DNA from 2 places in the uncultured Psychrobacillus sp. genome. Region 1 is predicted to be linked to the other one. Evidence: predicted binding sites of a transcription regulator. Region 1 holds the regulator's gene; the other holds the start of a gene.
What was found. The regulator CtsR, encoded in region 1, represses protease genes until heat stress. The targets are predictions, from matches to a motif close to ATGGTCAATAAAGGTCAAACA.
Positions count from the first base shown of each region.

Region 2: clpP (ATP-dependent Clp endopeptidase proteolytic subunit ClpP) is a predicted target of CtsR. The motif match lies at 5,146-5,166, and genes of this name have one in related genera.

Region 1 covers NZ_CALIED010000090.1:34,201-41,582, forward strand. Annotated here, with positions in the region: gene Q0371_RS18675 (C40 family peptidase) at 1-60, shown strand, start outside; gene Q0371_RS18680 (oligopeptide/dipeptide ABC transporter ATP-binding protein) at 72-1,034, shown strand; gene Q0371_RS18685 (ABC transporter ATP-binding protein) at 1,197-2,120, shown strand; gene Q0371_RS18690 (ABC transporter permease subunit) at 2,089-2,997, shown strand; gene rsgA (ribosome small subunit-dependent GTPase A) at 3,325-4,386, shown strand; gene Q0371_RS18700 (GNAT family N-acetyltransferase) at 4,398-4,856, shown strand; gene Q0371_RS18705 (CtsR family transcriptional regulator) at 5,023-5,496, shown strand; gene Q0371_RS18710 (UvrB/UvrC motif-containing protein) at 5,513-6,052, shown strand; gene Q0371_RS18715 (protein arginine kinase) at 6,042-7,136, shown strand; gene Q0371_RS18720 (ATP-dependent Clp protease ATP-binding subunit) at 7,133-7,382, shown strand, end outside.
Region 2 covers NZ_CALIED010000020.1:123,646-131,027, forward strand. Annotated here, with positions in the region: gene Q0371_RS05075 (cupin domain-containing protein) at 521-1,306, opposite strand; gene Q0371_RS05080 (multidrug DMT transporter permease) at 1,934-2,332, shown strand; gene Q0371_RS05085 (GNAT family N-acetyltransferase) at 2,708-3,154, opposite strand; gene Q0371_RS05090 (YgcG family protein) at 3,176-3,829, opposite strand; gene Q0371_RS05095 (catalase family peroxidase) at 3,996-4,937, shown strand; tRNA gene Q0371_RS05100 (tRNA-Arg) at 5,012-5,083, opposite strand; gene clpP (ATP-dependent Clp endopeptidase proteolytic subunit ClpP) at 5,256-5,858, shown strand; gene Q0371_RS05110 (ribosomal protein L7/L12) at 5,931-6,188, shown strand; gene Q0371_RS05115 (HPr family phosphocarrier protein) at 6,253-6,510, opposite strand; gene whiA (DNA-binding protein WhiA) at 6,530-7,382, opposite strand, start outside.

The DNA of each region.
Region 1 (7,382 bases):
GTATTAGAAGGCTCCAAGCTACAAAAAGAGATATGTGCTGTGAGAAGATATGCCGTTTAGGGGGGAAAGATATGACGGAGAATGTACTATTATCTGTAAAGGATTTAAAGAGACATTTTGATATTGGTCAAGGTAGCACTTTAAAGGCAGTGGATGGGATTAGCTTTGACATTCTCAAGGGAGAAACATTTGGCTTAGTAGGGGAATCGGGCTGTGGTAAATCTACCGCTGGACGTACTATCCTAGGTCTGTATAACCGGACTGAGGGAGATGTGCTATTCGAACAAAAGAATGTACATGAAATGAATGATAAAGAACGCAAAGACTATTTGAAGAAAATGCAAATGATTTTCCAAGATCCCTACGCATCTCTAAATCCTAGGTCCACAGTCCTCGAAATTATTGCAGAGCCTATCGAAATTCATAAATTATATAGCTCTAAAAAAGAGGTTAGAGAAAGAGTTTATGAGCTGTTAGAAGATGTCGGACTAAATCGAGATCATGCTAATAGGTATCCACATGAATTCTCAGGCGGACAAAGACAACGTATAGGAATTGCGCGAGCCCTGGCATTAGATCCAGAATTTATCATAGCAGATGAGCCAATATCTGCATTGGACGTTTCTGTACAAGCTCAAGTAGTAAAATTGTTACAGCGTCTTCAAAAGGAAAAAGGGTTAACCTACTTATTTATCGCTCATGATCTATCTATGGTTAAATATATTTCTGATCGTATTGGTGTAATGTATTTAGGGCATATGGTTGAACTAACAACAAGTAGTCAGCTTTATGAAAGCCCATTACATCCTTATACGCAGGCATTGTTGTCGGCAATTCCAATTCCAGATCCTGATATTGAGGAATCCCGTCAACGGATTATCCTACAAGGCGAGCTACCAAGTCCGATCAATCCACCATCGGGTTGTGTATTTCGGACAAGATGCCCTCACGCGATGTCTATATGTGCAGAGAAAAAGCCAATTTGGCAAGAGCAGGAACCAGGCCATTTTGTTGCCTGTCATCTTTATAATTAATATGGGATTACACCAATCTAATTAAAGTGGATTGGTGTTTTTTATTTTTTGAATTGTTCGCTTAGAAGGTAAACAAATTAATTAGATTTTTATAGAACTTATTTAAGTTTGAGACGTATAACTTAATAGGGACAAAATTAGTGATAAGGAAGGTGAGTTAATTTGGAACAAAAAACAATAGTAAGGTTACAAAATCTTTCTAAAATAATTGGGAAAAAGAAAATTATCGACGACCTGACATTAGACTTGTATTCTGGGCAAATAACAGGATTCTTAGGGCCGAATGGAGCAGGGAAAACAACAACTATACGGATGATGACTGGTCTTATGAAGCCAACATCGGGAGAGGTATTTATAGAAGGCAAGCCTTTGTCCGAGGATTTTGAGGGGTCCATGAGCAAGGTAGGGGTAATTGTAGAGAACCCTGAAATGTATAAGTTTATGAGCGGATATAAAAATCTCGTTCATTTTGCTCGAATGAATAAGAACATCACCAAAGAACGTATTGATGAAGTAATTGCTCAGGTGGGACTTCAAAAGCGTATTCACGAAAAGGTATCCACCTATTCTTTAGGAATGAGACAGCGTCTTGGCCTAGCACAGGCTATCCTACATAAGCCTAAATTTCTTATTTTAGACGAGCCCACAAACGGGTTAGATCCTGCAGGGATTCGGGAATTCCGCACATACTTAAAAAAGATCGCAGTAGAAGATGGTGTTGCTATCTTTGTTTCAAGTCATTTGCTCGCAGAGATAGAATTAATGTGTGATAGAATTGCCGTTATTCAAAATGGGAAGCTCTTATCTATTCAAGAGGTAAATGAACAGCAAAAATCTTATTATTACATCGAAGCATCTGAACTAGAAAAAGTAGTAGATTTCTTTAAACATAAAGAGATTACAATGGAGGCTCAAGGAAGTGGTTTTATAATCCCACTTAATAAAGAGGAAGTGCCTGCATTAGTTGCAGAGATGATTGCGAATGGCCTACAAATCTATTCCATCACTCCAAATAGAAAAACATTAGAAGATCAATTCTTAGAAATTACAGGAGGTGGACAAATTGCTGAATCTCGTACGAAATGAGTGGTTAAAACTATGGAGTAAAAAAGCAACCTGGATCATGGCTATACTGCTCGTATTGGTAATGCTTGGTTCTGCGGGCTTTGTGAAATGGATGAATTCCTTAGAAGTAGGACAGGACGATTCAGGAGAAACTATAACAGTGAGCCAGATGACGGCCGTTGCGGAGGAACCTGAAATAACTAAATATAGATTGGATAATGAACTGCCACCAATTATAGATGATAGTGCACAAGGCTTTATCACCGGCCTTCCTAGTATGATGTCAGTTGTTACATTACTTACAGTAGTTGTTGCCGGTGGTATTGTAGCTTCTGAGTTTTCTCAAGGAACGATTAAAATGTTATTAACAAGACCAGTAAAGCGTTGGAAGATCCTTACGTCTAAACTGTTAACGGTTGGTTTATTTGCAGTAGCAATGACTGGTATTCTTCTTATTTCAGGCATCATTTTTGGCTATATATTCTTTGATAATGTACCAGGAACCCAGTTAGAGTTAGTAGACGGAGCTGTAGTTGAAGTTTCATTCTGGGGTAGATTGTTACTGTTAACTGCTTTATCGCTAATCAATGTATTAGTGATTGGAACGTTGGCCTTTATGATTGGCTCTGTTTTCCGTTCGAGCTCATTGGCAATAGGAATATCTATTTTCTTGATGTTTACAGGAGTACAAGTTACAGGAGTTCTTGCGGCGCTGAAAATCGAGGCTTCGAAATATATTTTATTTGCTAATACAAATTTGGGGCAATACATTGGCGCAAATGATCCCTCAATAGAGGGAATGACGATGGCCTTCTCTATTGTCGTAATTCTTATTTACCTTGCAGTTTTCCTTGTGACGAGCTACTGGTCATTTACAAAACGTGATGTAACGGCATAATTGCCTATTGCATATTTCAAAAACTTGTAGTATTCTGAATTTAACTTAAAGAAAGAGGTGAGGCATTATGGCTATTGTATATAATTCGATTCGAATCAGTAAGTTCATGATGTCTTACCCTGTTATTTTCTAAAATGTAGGCGGAATAGGTATTAGTTTGATTGTATACAGACAATCGAGCTTATTTCTTCATACTTTTTGAAATTTCTTTACTAATGAACGGGAGACCATGATTGCTGATTCGAGCAATCATGGTTTTTTTGTTGCCCAGTAATTCGCTTAATATAATGGCGATTCAAATATTTTAATGGGAAAATTAGGAGGAAATTGAAATTGAATTTAATCGAACATTATGGATGGAATAGTAAATGGGAAGAAAAGATGTCGAACAAAGGATTAGTAGGTCGAGTTTTACTCGAACATAAGCATTCTTATCGAGTAATTACGAATGAAGGTGAGTGGCTTTGCTCTCTTTCGGGTAGATTTAAGTTTGATCACAACCGTGAAGCCTACCCAGCCGTAGGAGATTGGGTGGTTTTAGAGCAGATGCCCGGAGAAGATAAAGGTATTATTCAACAGGTTTTACCGAGACAATCCCAATTCTCGAGAAAAGTGGCAGGTACAACAACAGAAATCCAATTGGTAGCAGTGAATGTAGACTATGTATTTTTAGTGATGTCACTCAACCATGATTTTAATATAAGAAGGTTAGAACGCTATCTACTTGCAGCTTGGGATTCTGGTGCTACACCTGTCGTGGTACTAACGAAAAAAGACGCTTGTGAACAGGTGGATTATTTCATCAGTGAAGTCGAAATGATTGCATTTGGCGTAAATGTATTCGCTGTATCTAGTGTCACGGGAGAGGGAATAGATGACTTAGCCGCTCTCCTAGTCAACGGTAAAACGGGGGCCTTACTAGGTTCTTCAGGCGTAGGGAAATCCTCTTTGATCAATGCTCTATCTGGTGAGGATGTAATGGAGGTTAGCGATATTCGAGCGGATGACAGTAAAGGACGTCATACAACCACTCATAGAGAGCTTTCCTTATTACCTGGTGGGGGACTATTAATTGATACCCCGGGAATGAGAGAGTTCCAGCTCTGGGATTCTAGCGAAGGTATTAGCAACAGTTTTCAGGATATCGAAGAACTTGCTATCGAATGCAGATTTAGAGACTGCCAGCATAAAAAAGAGCCGGGCTGCGCCATTCAAGAAGCCATTCAAACTGGTTTACTAAAAGAGGATAGATATGTAAGCTATGTAAAATTATTGCGTGAGCTTGCTCATATCGAGCGTAAAAACAACTTAGCTGCTCAAAAAACAGAACGTGATAAATGGAAGCAAGTATCGAAGATCCAAAAAACCAATAAGAGAAGAAAAGTTTAATAGAGGTGCATATGATTCGATTAATTGATCACCAAAAGCATTCTATAGCAGAGGAAATGCTCGAAATACAGCTTCCGGCTTACCGCAAGGAAGCAGAGATCATCGGTTTTGAAGGCATACCACAGCTTAAGGAAACAATCGAGGATATTAAAGTATCTAAAGAGATTTTTATAGGAAAGTATCATATGGAGAAGCTACTTGGTTTTATCTCCTATGAATATGAGGGAGACGTACTAAGTATTTGTAGGTTAGTTGTCCACCCAAATTATTTTAGAAAAGGGATAGCTTCTGAGTTGCTCCAGCATGTTTTGAGCACTACTTCAAAAGCTGTAAGTATAATAGTTTCTACCGGCGCAAAAAATTTACCAGCTCTTGCTTTGTATGAAAGACATCACTTTTTCAAAGTACAAGATATTGAGGTAGAGCCAACAATTTTTATTACGCAGCTTAAATACAATTCACAAATATAAGAATATAAGTTTTCATTTTGATACACCCTAAAACTACTGACAATAAATGTTGGTAGTTTTTTTGTTTCTTTTATGCTAGGCAAATGAATTGCACAACCAAAAAATTCATTATATAATATAGTCAAAGATAGTCAAAGTCAGTTTTTGTGAGAAGAGGTGAGAGAAGATGAAAAATATATCTGACATTATTGAAGGTTATTTGAAGGCAATTATCGAACAAGAAAGTAGAGGGCAAATTGAAATCAAAAGAAGCGAGATCGCAGAAAAATTTCAATGTGTACCTTCACAAATAAATTATGTAATAAACACCCGATTCACACTGGATCGTGGATATTTGGTGGAAAGTAAACGTGGTGGTGGTGGGTATATTCGAATTCTCCGCGTTCGAGCCCACACAAAAGCTGAATTAATTGAGCATATAATACAAAGTCTGGAAGCAGGAGCATCTGCATCCACTACAGAGGATATTGTTTTTCGTTTATTGGATGAAGAGGTTATTACGAAAAGAGAGGCGAAGATAATTTTAGCAGCTCTAGACAGAACAACTTTAGCCATCCCACTACCAGCAAGAGATGAGCTACGAGCACGTATACTATGTGCCATGCTTTTAACACTAAAATATGAAAAAAGTGAAAATTGAACGGGGTGTTGATAAGGTGATTTGTGAAAATTGTAAACAACGGCCAGCTAAAGTGACGGTTACACAAGTGCATAACGGAGAACACTTTGAAAGACATTATTGTGAGGTCTGTGCCAATAGCCTCCACCCGTTTTATGTTGAATACAAACAAGACCCATTATCTCTTCATCAGCTTCTATCTAATTGGTTTAACCAAGCAGATCAGATAGTTCAACAAAAACAACAAAAAACACTTGAATGTGATGAATGTGGTTGGTCTATTGAGAGATTTCTAGAAGAAGGTAAGTTTGGATGTGCATCATGCTACGAAAGCTTCCGTCCTCATTTACCTCAAGCCCTAAAACGTCTACACAATGGTAACACTACACATATTGGAAAAGCACCAGGGCGACTTGGTGAAAAAATAGCTTTAAAGAAACGAATTGAAGCAATTAGGGCTCAAATGAAGCAGGCAGTTGAGCAAGAGCAATTTGAAGATGCCGCGAAGTTAAGAGACGAAGTTAAAGACCTTGAAAAACAACTTGCCGGAGGAGGTGACGATTCACATGTCGATTGAGAACTTTTTAGATAATTCCAGATCTAGTTGGATGGAAGGGGAAGGAGAACATTCTGACATCGTGATGAGCACCAGAATTCGCTTGGCGAGAAACCTTAATGGTTTTCGCTTCCCTCTAGCATTTACAGAGGACGAAGCGCATAAAATTGACCAATCTGTATCCTCCACACTGTTAGATGCAGATGAAGAATTACAGAAAAATTTTACATCTGTGCATATTAAAGATGTATCTGAGCTAGGGCGTCAAGTCTTGGTTGAAAAACATTTAATAAGTCCTAAGCTCGCAAATTCACCAAATACGGGATCTGTCCTTTTATCAGAAGATGAGTCTGTTAGTGTCATGGTGAATGAAGAGGACCATATTCGAATTCAATGCCTATTTCCAGGACTCCAAATCCAACAAGCTTACGAACGGGCAGATACAATAGATCGTTTATTAGAAAAGGAATTACCATATGCATTTGACGAACAGTTTGGTTATTTGACAAGCTGCCCTACAAACACTGGAACAGGACTTAGAGCATCTGTCATGATGCACTTACCTGCTTTAACAAAAACAAAGCAAATGAATCGAATCGTAACCATTATTTCTCGGCTTGGTATGGTCGTAAGAGGAATATATGGAGAGGGTAGTGAAGCGCTCGGCAATGTTTATCAGGTATCAAATCAAACGACACTTGGTAAGACTGAGGAAGATATACTTGCTGATCTTCAAAGTATAGCAGAACAAATTATTCAAAAAGAAAGAGAAGCAAGAGACGCACTTTTACAGCACTCCCCAAATACATTGGAGGATCGTCTTTACCGTTCACTAGGAACCTTATCCTATGCTCGTCTAATGACCACAGAGGAGGCGGCAAGATGTCTGTCTGATGTGCGTTTAGGAATAGATATTGGACTTATTAAGGATATAGATATGTCCATCCTAAATGAATGTATGATCTTTATGCAGCCTGGTTTTTTACAAAAGTACGCTGGCACTACTTTAAATGCCACGGAGCGTGACATGTTTCGAGCTAAGCTGTTAAGGGAACGTTTGCAAAAAGGAGAAAAAGATAATACAAAAGGAGAGGAACCTGCATGATGTTTAATCGATTTACGCAAAGATCGCAAAAAGTTTTACAATTAGCTCAAGAAGAGGCTATTCGTTTAAAGCATGAATCTATTGGAACAGAACATATTTTACTCGGTCTTATCCGTGAAGGTAGCGGAATTGCCGCAAAAGCATTAGAAGCAATAGAAGTAGATCCAAAAGTGATAGAGGCAGGGATCGAGGAGCTGGTTGGAACTGGAGCAGAGGAAGTTGGTCCGATTGTTCACTATACGCCTC
Region 2 (7,382 bases), on a different contig from region 1:
ATTTGCCGCCTACCTTCACCAGCTGGCTAGTTTACCTGAAATTCCTAGCGTTTTAATTTACGACAATCACTCCACGGATTACTACTACCACTGCTTAGTTTACGACAATACACTCGTAGATTACTACAATCCAATTCCGTGGACTCTCACTGATGAATTTTTACGACAATCACTCCATGGATTACTACAATCACTGCCTAGTTTACGACAATGCACTCGTAGATTACTACAATCCAATTCCGTGGACTCTCTCTAATGAATTTTTACGACAATCACTCCACGGATTACTACAATCCTCGCATAGTTTACGACAATGCACTCGTAGATTACTACAATCCAATTCCACGAGCTCTCTCTGATGATTTTTTACGACAATCACTCTACGGATTACTACAATCACTGCTTAGTTTACGACAATACCCTCATAACGAAAGACAATAGCCTTTATCTTCACTAAAAAAAACAGATGAAGAAAACGATTCGTTTTCTTCATCTGTTTTTTTTGATTACCTCTTAGGCTCTACATTTTTTTGCTTTGCTGGAGAATTTGTGATTCTCCTGTACGTTCCCATTCCTCTACTGTTTCATATGCTTTTTCAGGAGAATATCCCTTTCCAACAAGAACTCCCATTAAAATAAACTCTTGAAGGATATGTGTCATATTAATTCCTCGTTCAACGTCTTCCATGCCTTCTTTAACCAGAAATTCTGTGTGCTTAACCCACTCATCTGGAGTCTTCCCATAATATTTTGTAATTCCATTTCCATGTTCCATCTCCATTGCATCCGCTTTAGTTTTATGAACTGTACCAAATGGATGGTTTGGCGGGGCATATATGGAATATAGTTTCAAAGGAACATTTCCGGTATTTGTGAGATTATGCCACGTTCCAGCTGGTATTACAACTGCTGTATCATCGAATACACTCCATTGCAAATTTAGATTATCTTTACTATTACCCATTTGAACTATTCCTTGACCTTGTTCAATACGTAGGAATTGATCCACTTCAGGGTGTATTTCCAAACCGATATCTTCCCCTACATTAAGGCTCATTAAAGTGACTTGCAAACGACTTCCTGTCCATAGTGCAGTACGAAACGTCTGATTTACTTTGGTTGCCTCATTAATATTAATAACAAAAGGGTTTGCTCCATAGTCTTTTAACACGTTCTCATAATAAGAATGGTGTGAACCAAATGCCACCTCATTCGGAACTGCCCAATAACCATGAGTGTTTCCGTAGATATACTGTGGAGAATTTGCATAATAAGGATATTGATACATATAAGGTGCATAATACATTTTTATCAATCCCTTCACTTCATTTTATTAATAATCCATCTTATGTGTGGTGTCAGCAGGGTATACTAAATGTTGCCATAAGAGAACAATTTGAGATTAAAAACGACGACAATTACTCCACGTTTTCCTACAACCAACGTTTTTTACTACCCCCTACCACTACCCCAAAAGAGCAGCGAGTTAGTTAAACCAGCATGGCCAAAAACATGAGAAAAGAAAGTCATTCTTGCAGCTGAAATGCTCTTGATTAGGGAACGTCAAAAATTTGTTGAAGCTAGCTCTTCCATAAAGGTAAAAAGTGGAGTTTCATTGAATATAATAAATTATCTATCCAGGGGTTATATCAAGGTTAATTTAACGATTGTTGTTCGGTGGGGGGACGATATTCTTATGGATAAAAGAACTTTAAATGAATACTCGATGTCACACACCCCCTCACCCAAAAGTGGCTAAAACTTTCATTGATATCTTAAAGGTAGGCTAATTTATGTTTCTAGGATGCAGTTTAACGATATCCTGTAAAATTACTTAAGACTGTACTCCTGGTTTAATACATTTTGAAGCTAATATATACTCTGTTTCGTTACTGTGTACAAAATTTCAAGACTAGATGAAAAGGGGAAAAAAATGAAAACAAAATGGCTTTTGATTAGTAGTGCTGTAGTGATGGGTTTGTTGGGATTGGCAGGAACCTTTATTCCCGAAGAAATTTCAAATGTATTAGGGATTGACCCTTCGCCCATTACTCTGATTCTTCTGCAAATCATCGGAGGACTATATTTAGGTTTTGCAATGTTGAACTGGTTTACACGTTCTTCCCTAATTGGCGGCATCTATAACAAACCTGTCGTATTGGGAAATCTGATACATTGCGTCGTTGTCTTTTTTGCCTTACTCCGGCAGTTGATGGAGCAGTTTCATTTTATAATTGTTATTATGACATTAGTTTATCTTGGGTTTGCCATCTGGTTTATGTTAGTGATGCGCTCGAATCCATTAAGAAATCAATCAAAAATATCCGTCTAACATATATTAAACGGGAATTTATATAGGGCGTCTCACTTTTTAAGTTCACCATGCGGAACTAGTTTTTTTAAGCAATACAAAATATATTAAAACAATAAAAATTCCTACTTTATAAAAGAAGGAATTTTTCTTTTTATTCTATTATGAGAACCTAAGTGGAAGATTACTCGATATTTATGGGTCAAATTTTTTAAAATTGAGAAGGGTTATGAATTTAATATCATTGTTCCAGTGATTTCAAAACAATTTTCTTCCTTCAATTAACAAAATTATTAGCAGTGCAATTAGAAGAATTGTATCCCCATTTGCTTTGCTTTTTTACGTGCTCTCCCCGTGTACAGAGCCAGTTAATCTATTTCTCCCACCTTAATTTCTCTAAACCTTTAACACAAACTCTGCTTCGCCTTCGTTAATGTTGCCTGTTTTTTCGAAGCCGAGGCTTTCATAGAGCTTGATGGCTATTTCGTTTTCTGGCTCCGTGGATAAATAGATGGAATTGCAGCCGTCCAATTGTTTCATTTCATCCAGCACTAGCTCTACTGCTTTTCTGCCATAGCCTTTTCCTTGGCTTTTATGATCGATCATAAAGCGGCAGATCCAGTAGTGTGCAGTTTCTTCATCAAACCCGTACATGGCAAAGCCGATGAGCTTGTCCTCTGCTTCGATACCTTTTATAGTCCATCCTGTTTCATAGACTGATTGGGTGATGGATAATGCGTTGGAGGCAACAAATTTCTCTACTACGGTTCCTTTGCCATCCTCGTTAGTTGTTAGAAGGACTGTTTTCAGCCAGTTATCCTTATTTATTTCTACTAGTTTCATTCTGCTTCCCCGTTTCTTTTGTTAATCTCTCTGCTTTTTTCTTTTACCATTTACCATTCTAGATAGGAGGAAGATGACTAAAAGGATAATGATTATGGTTGGGATAGAGATACTGTCCTGTAGGCTGTTACTTGTATAGGGCTGTGGCTTCGTTAGCCCCTCCGAAATACCGTAATGCTTGGAAACCTCATTGGACAAAGCCTGATAGGTTGAGATTACAGCCTCATCGATTAGACCCTGGTTTAAATAAGGCATCGTATACCGATCGATTATCTGATCTATTTTGGCATCTGAAAGTGCTTTTTCCAAGTCACGGTCCACTGTAATCTCTACTGCCGGACCTCCCCCGTTAACCGGATCCGTCTCGATTAAAAATAGTAAGCCATTCTTATTTCGTACACTTCCTATTTGGTTCTCTCGTATGATATCCATGTTAAATTCACTTGCCGACTGATCTCCTACATGCTCGATAATCATCACAACCAGCTGAGCGGTCGTTCCTTTTTTTAATTTATCTCCCAGTATTTTTACTTCCTGCTTCGTTTCTTCTGTTAAAAAGTTCTCTTCATCTACTAAATAGGTATCCTTTGATATATCTCCAGCAGCCCCTGTACTTAAAGGAGAGAACAACAAAATAAGGAAGGTTATAACTAGCAGATGTATTGCTTTATTCAACAGTGCCATTCCCCTTTCAGCCTGCAGTCTCATCATTTTTATTTTATTCTGATAAGTTAATTATATTATACATGAATTATGACTATTAGAAGTCCCTTTTACGAGTTTAATATAGGAAAAGAGTGGTAATGATATAGATTAGACAGTAAATAAAGGAGGTAAACAAATGGACCAAGTACATAACGAGGATTTAACACCAAAAGAAGCCATTGATGCACTGGAGCAGATTCAAGGAAAATTCCCTGGAGCGAGGCGCGCACACGCTAAGGGGGATATGTATGAGGCAACATTTCTTCCGAATGGGAATGCTGTACCCTATACGGTTGCACCCCATCTTCATAGAGAAGCAATTCCTGCTACTGCTCGTTTTTCCAATAGCCCCCCTAACCCTGCTTCCGTCGATTATCTTGTTCCTGCCAAAGGGCTCGCCGTTCAATTTGAGCTACCCGATGGAAGCTTCACCAATTTAGTGAGCTCCACTGTACCGATGTTCGTCACAAGCAGTCCTAGAGAGTTTATCGATATGATTGAGATATTTACGGATAAAAAAACTGGGATTAAAACGATTGACCGGGCCATTAATATGGTGGAGCTAGTTTCTAAAAAATATCCACATAGCAAAGAGGTCATTCAAATCATTAAGGAGCAGGCAAAGCAGCCACCAACGAGCTACGCTGAGCTTCACTACTATCCTATCCACGCCTTCTATTTCGTTAATAAAGACGGCGAACGCCAAGCAATCAAATACGAATGGGTCCCAGTTGATGAAACAAAGGATCCTGCTCTAACAAGCAAATCGATTTCAGCCAACTATTTGACGGAGGAGCTCGACGACCGATTAAAACGGGGGCCAGTCCAGTTTGATCTGTTCATCCGCTTAGCAGAGGAAGGGGATAACCCAAACGATGCGACGGATATGTGGCCAGAAGATAGAAGAAAAGTGAATATAGGTCGTTTGGAAATTAGAAATAAAATACATCCTAAGGAAGACATTGTTTACGACCCAACGATTATTCCAAAGGGAATCGAGCTAACGGACGATCCCATACTACACTTTCGAAGTGGAGCATATGCTGAATCATATGAGAGGAGAAGTAAGAATGAATAAGAAAGCCCCAAACACATAGTAAATGAGCATAAAAAAACACTCGAACGAATTCGAGTGTTTCTAACTGTTATGGACGCCCCTGGAGGGAATCGAACCCCCATCTCAAGAACCGGAATCTTACGTCATATCCATTAAACTACAGGGGCAAGCGACCTTTCTATTATACAAATGGTATAGGAATAATTCAAGTAAACATTTCAAAGCTTAATATTTGACCTTCCTTGACCATTCCATGTATGATAAAGTTACAACTGAGGCAGAATTTCTCAGTACACACTAAAAAAACACTAACAATTACCTTGAAGGAGGCAATCCAGGATGAATTTAATCCCTACAGTTATTGAACAAACAAATCGCGGCGAGCGTGCGTATGACATTTATTCTAGATTATTAAAAGACCGCATCATCATGCTTGGTAGCGCGATTGATGACAACGTATCAAACTCGATCGTTGCACAGCTTTTATTCCTAGAAGCAGAGGATCCAGAAAAAGATATCTCTATCTATATCAATAGCCCAGGCGGAAGTATTACAGCAGGTATGGCTATCTACGATACAATGCAATTCATTAAACCAGACGTACAAACTATTTGTATCGGTATGGCAGCATCAATGGGTGCTTTCTTACTTACAGCTGGAACAAAAGGCAAACGCTATGCACTTCCAAATGCTGAGGTTATGATTCACCAACCACTTGGTGGAGCTCAAGGGCAAGCAACGGAAATCGAGATTGCAGCAAAACGTATCTTATACCTACGCGACAAGCTAAACCAAATTATGGCTGAACGTACTGGTCAACCGATTGAAGTCGTTTCAAAAGACACAGATCGCGATAACTTCATGCCAGCAGAGCGTGCATTAGAATACGGTCTAATCGACCATATCATTTCACGTAGCGACATGAAAAAAGATTTAAAATAATATAATATAAATCCAAGGCGGTGATTCTCTGCCTTGGATTTTTTTATAAAAAGACGAAAGGTTGTGTTCCATTTGCTATATACAATAAGTTCTCTGTTAATCATATTGTCCTTAGTCATTTACATCGTAAGTCTACAAAGCAAAATAAAAAAATTAGAATCACAACAGGCCCTTCCGTTTAAAGGAGACAAAGCCTTAGAAAAACAAATCGTAGAGATGAATAATAATGACAGCAGCCAGGTTGAAATGGTCAAGCTTGTTCGGAATGAAACAGGCTTAGGACTAGTACCAGCAAAGAAATATGTAGATAAAGTGCTTAACCATATTTAATGTCACTTCTACGAAAAAAAAGCTGTTATCTAATCCAAGCGGACTAGATAACAGCTCTCTTTATTTATTCAGCATTAGAAATGAACTTAACTAATGATTCCACAGCTTCCTCTTCATCAGAGCCTTCAGCACTCAAAGTAACAGTAGCGCCCTTGCTAATCGCAAGGCTCATGATTCCCATGATACTTTTAGCGTTTACCTTTTTGTCATCTTTTTCAAGAAACACATCTGCTATAAAACGATTCGCTGCTTGTACAAATAAAGCTGCTTGTCTCGCTTGTAGTCCTGATTGTAATTTTACTTCGACCTGTTGTTCCGCCATAATCCTTAGCCCCATTTCTTTAAATTGATTCGCCTCTTCTTAAAGCATCTGCTATTTCATCCAGCTTACGCAAGCGATGGTTAACACCTGATTTACTTACAGTTCCAGTGGATACCATGTCGCCTAGCTCCTTTAGGGTTACATCCTGATACTCGACACGAAGACGGGCAATTTCTCGAAGCTTCTCAGGCAATTGATCCAGCCCGATTGCATTATCGATAAAACGGATGTTATCCACTTGTCGGATAGCTGCACTGATGGTTTTGTTCAAATTGGCCGTTTCACAGTTGACCAAGCGATTAACACTGTTCCGCATGTCTCGGATGATTCGCACATCCTCAAATTTTAAGAGGGCACGATGTGCTCCAGCGATGCTTAAAAAGTCAGAAATTTTTTCTGCTTCCTTTAAATATGCCACAAAACCTTTTTTACGTTCAATGGTTTTTGCATTTAATTCATAAAAGTTCATTAAATCGACTAATGCGTCGCTATGTGTTTTATATAAGGAGTAAATTTCTAAGTGATAAGAGGAAGTTTCTGGATTATTGACAGAGCCTCCTGCTAAGAAAGCTCCACGTAGGTAAGCTCTTTTACAGCAGTTCTTTTTGACAAGCTCCTGTGAAATCGAATACTCAAATTCAAAGCCTTCCTTCAAAATCATTAAATCCTCTAATAGCCTCTTGGAGCCTTCTCTTACTCGGCAAATATAGACATTATTCTTTTTAAGACGCATCTTTTTACGAACAAGTACTTCCACATTCAGCTGATACAACGATTTGATCAACGTATACAGCCTTCGGGCAATCGCCGCATTTTCGGTTTGGACATCCAAGCTAAGCATTTTGTTGCTAAAAGAAAGAGAACCATTCATA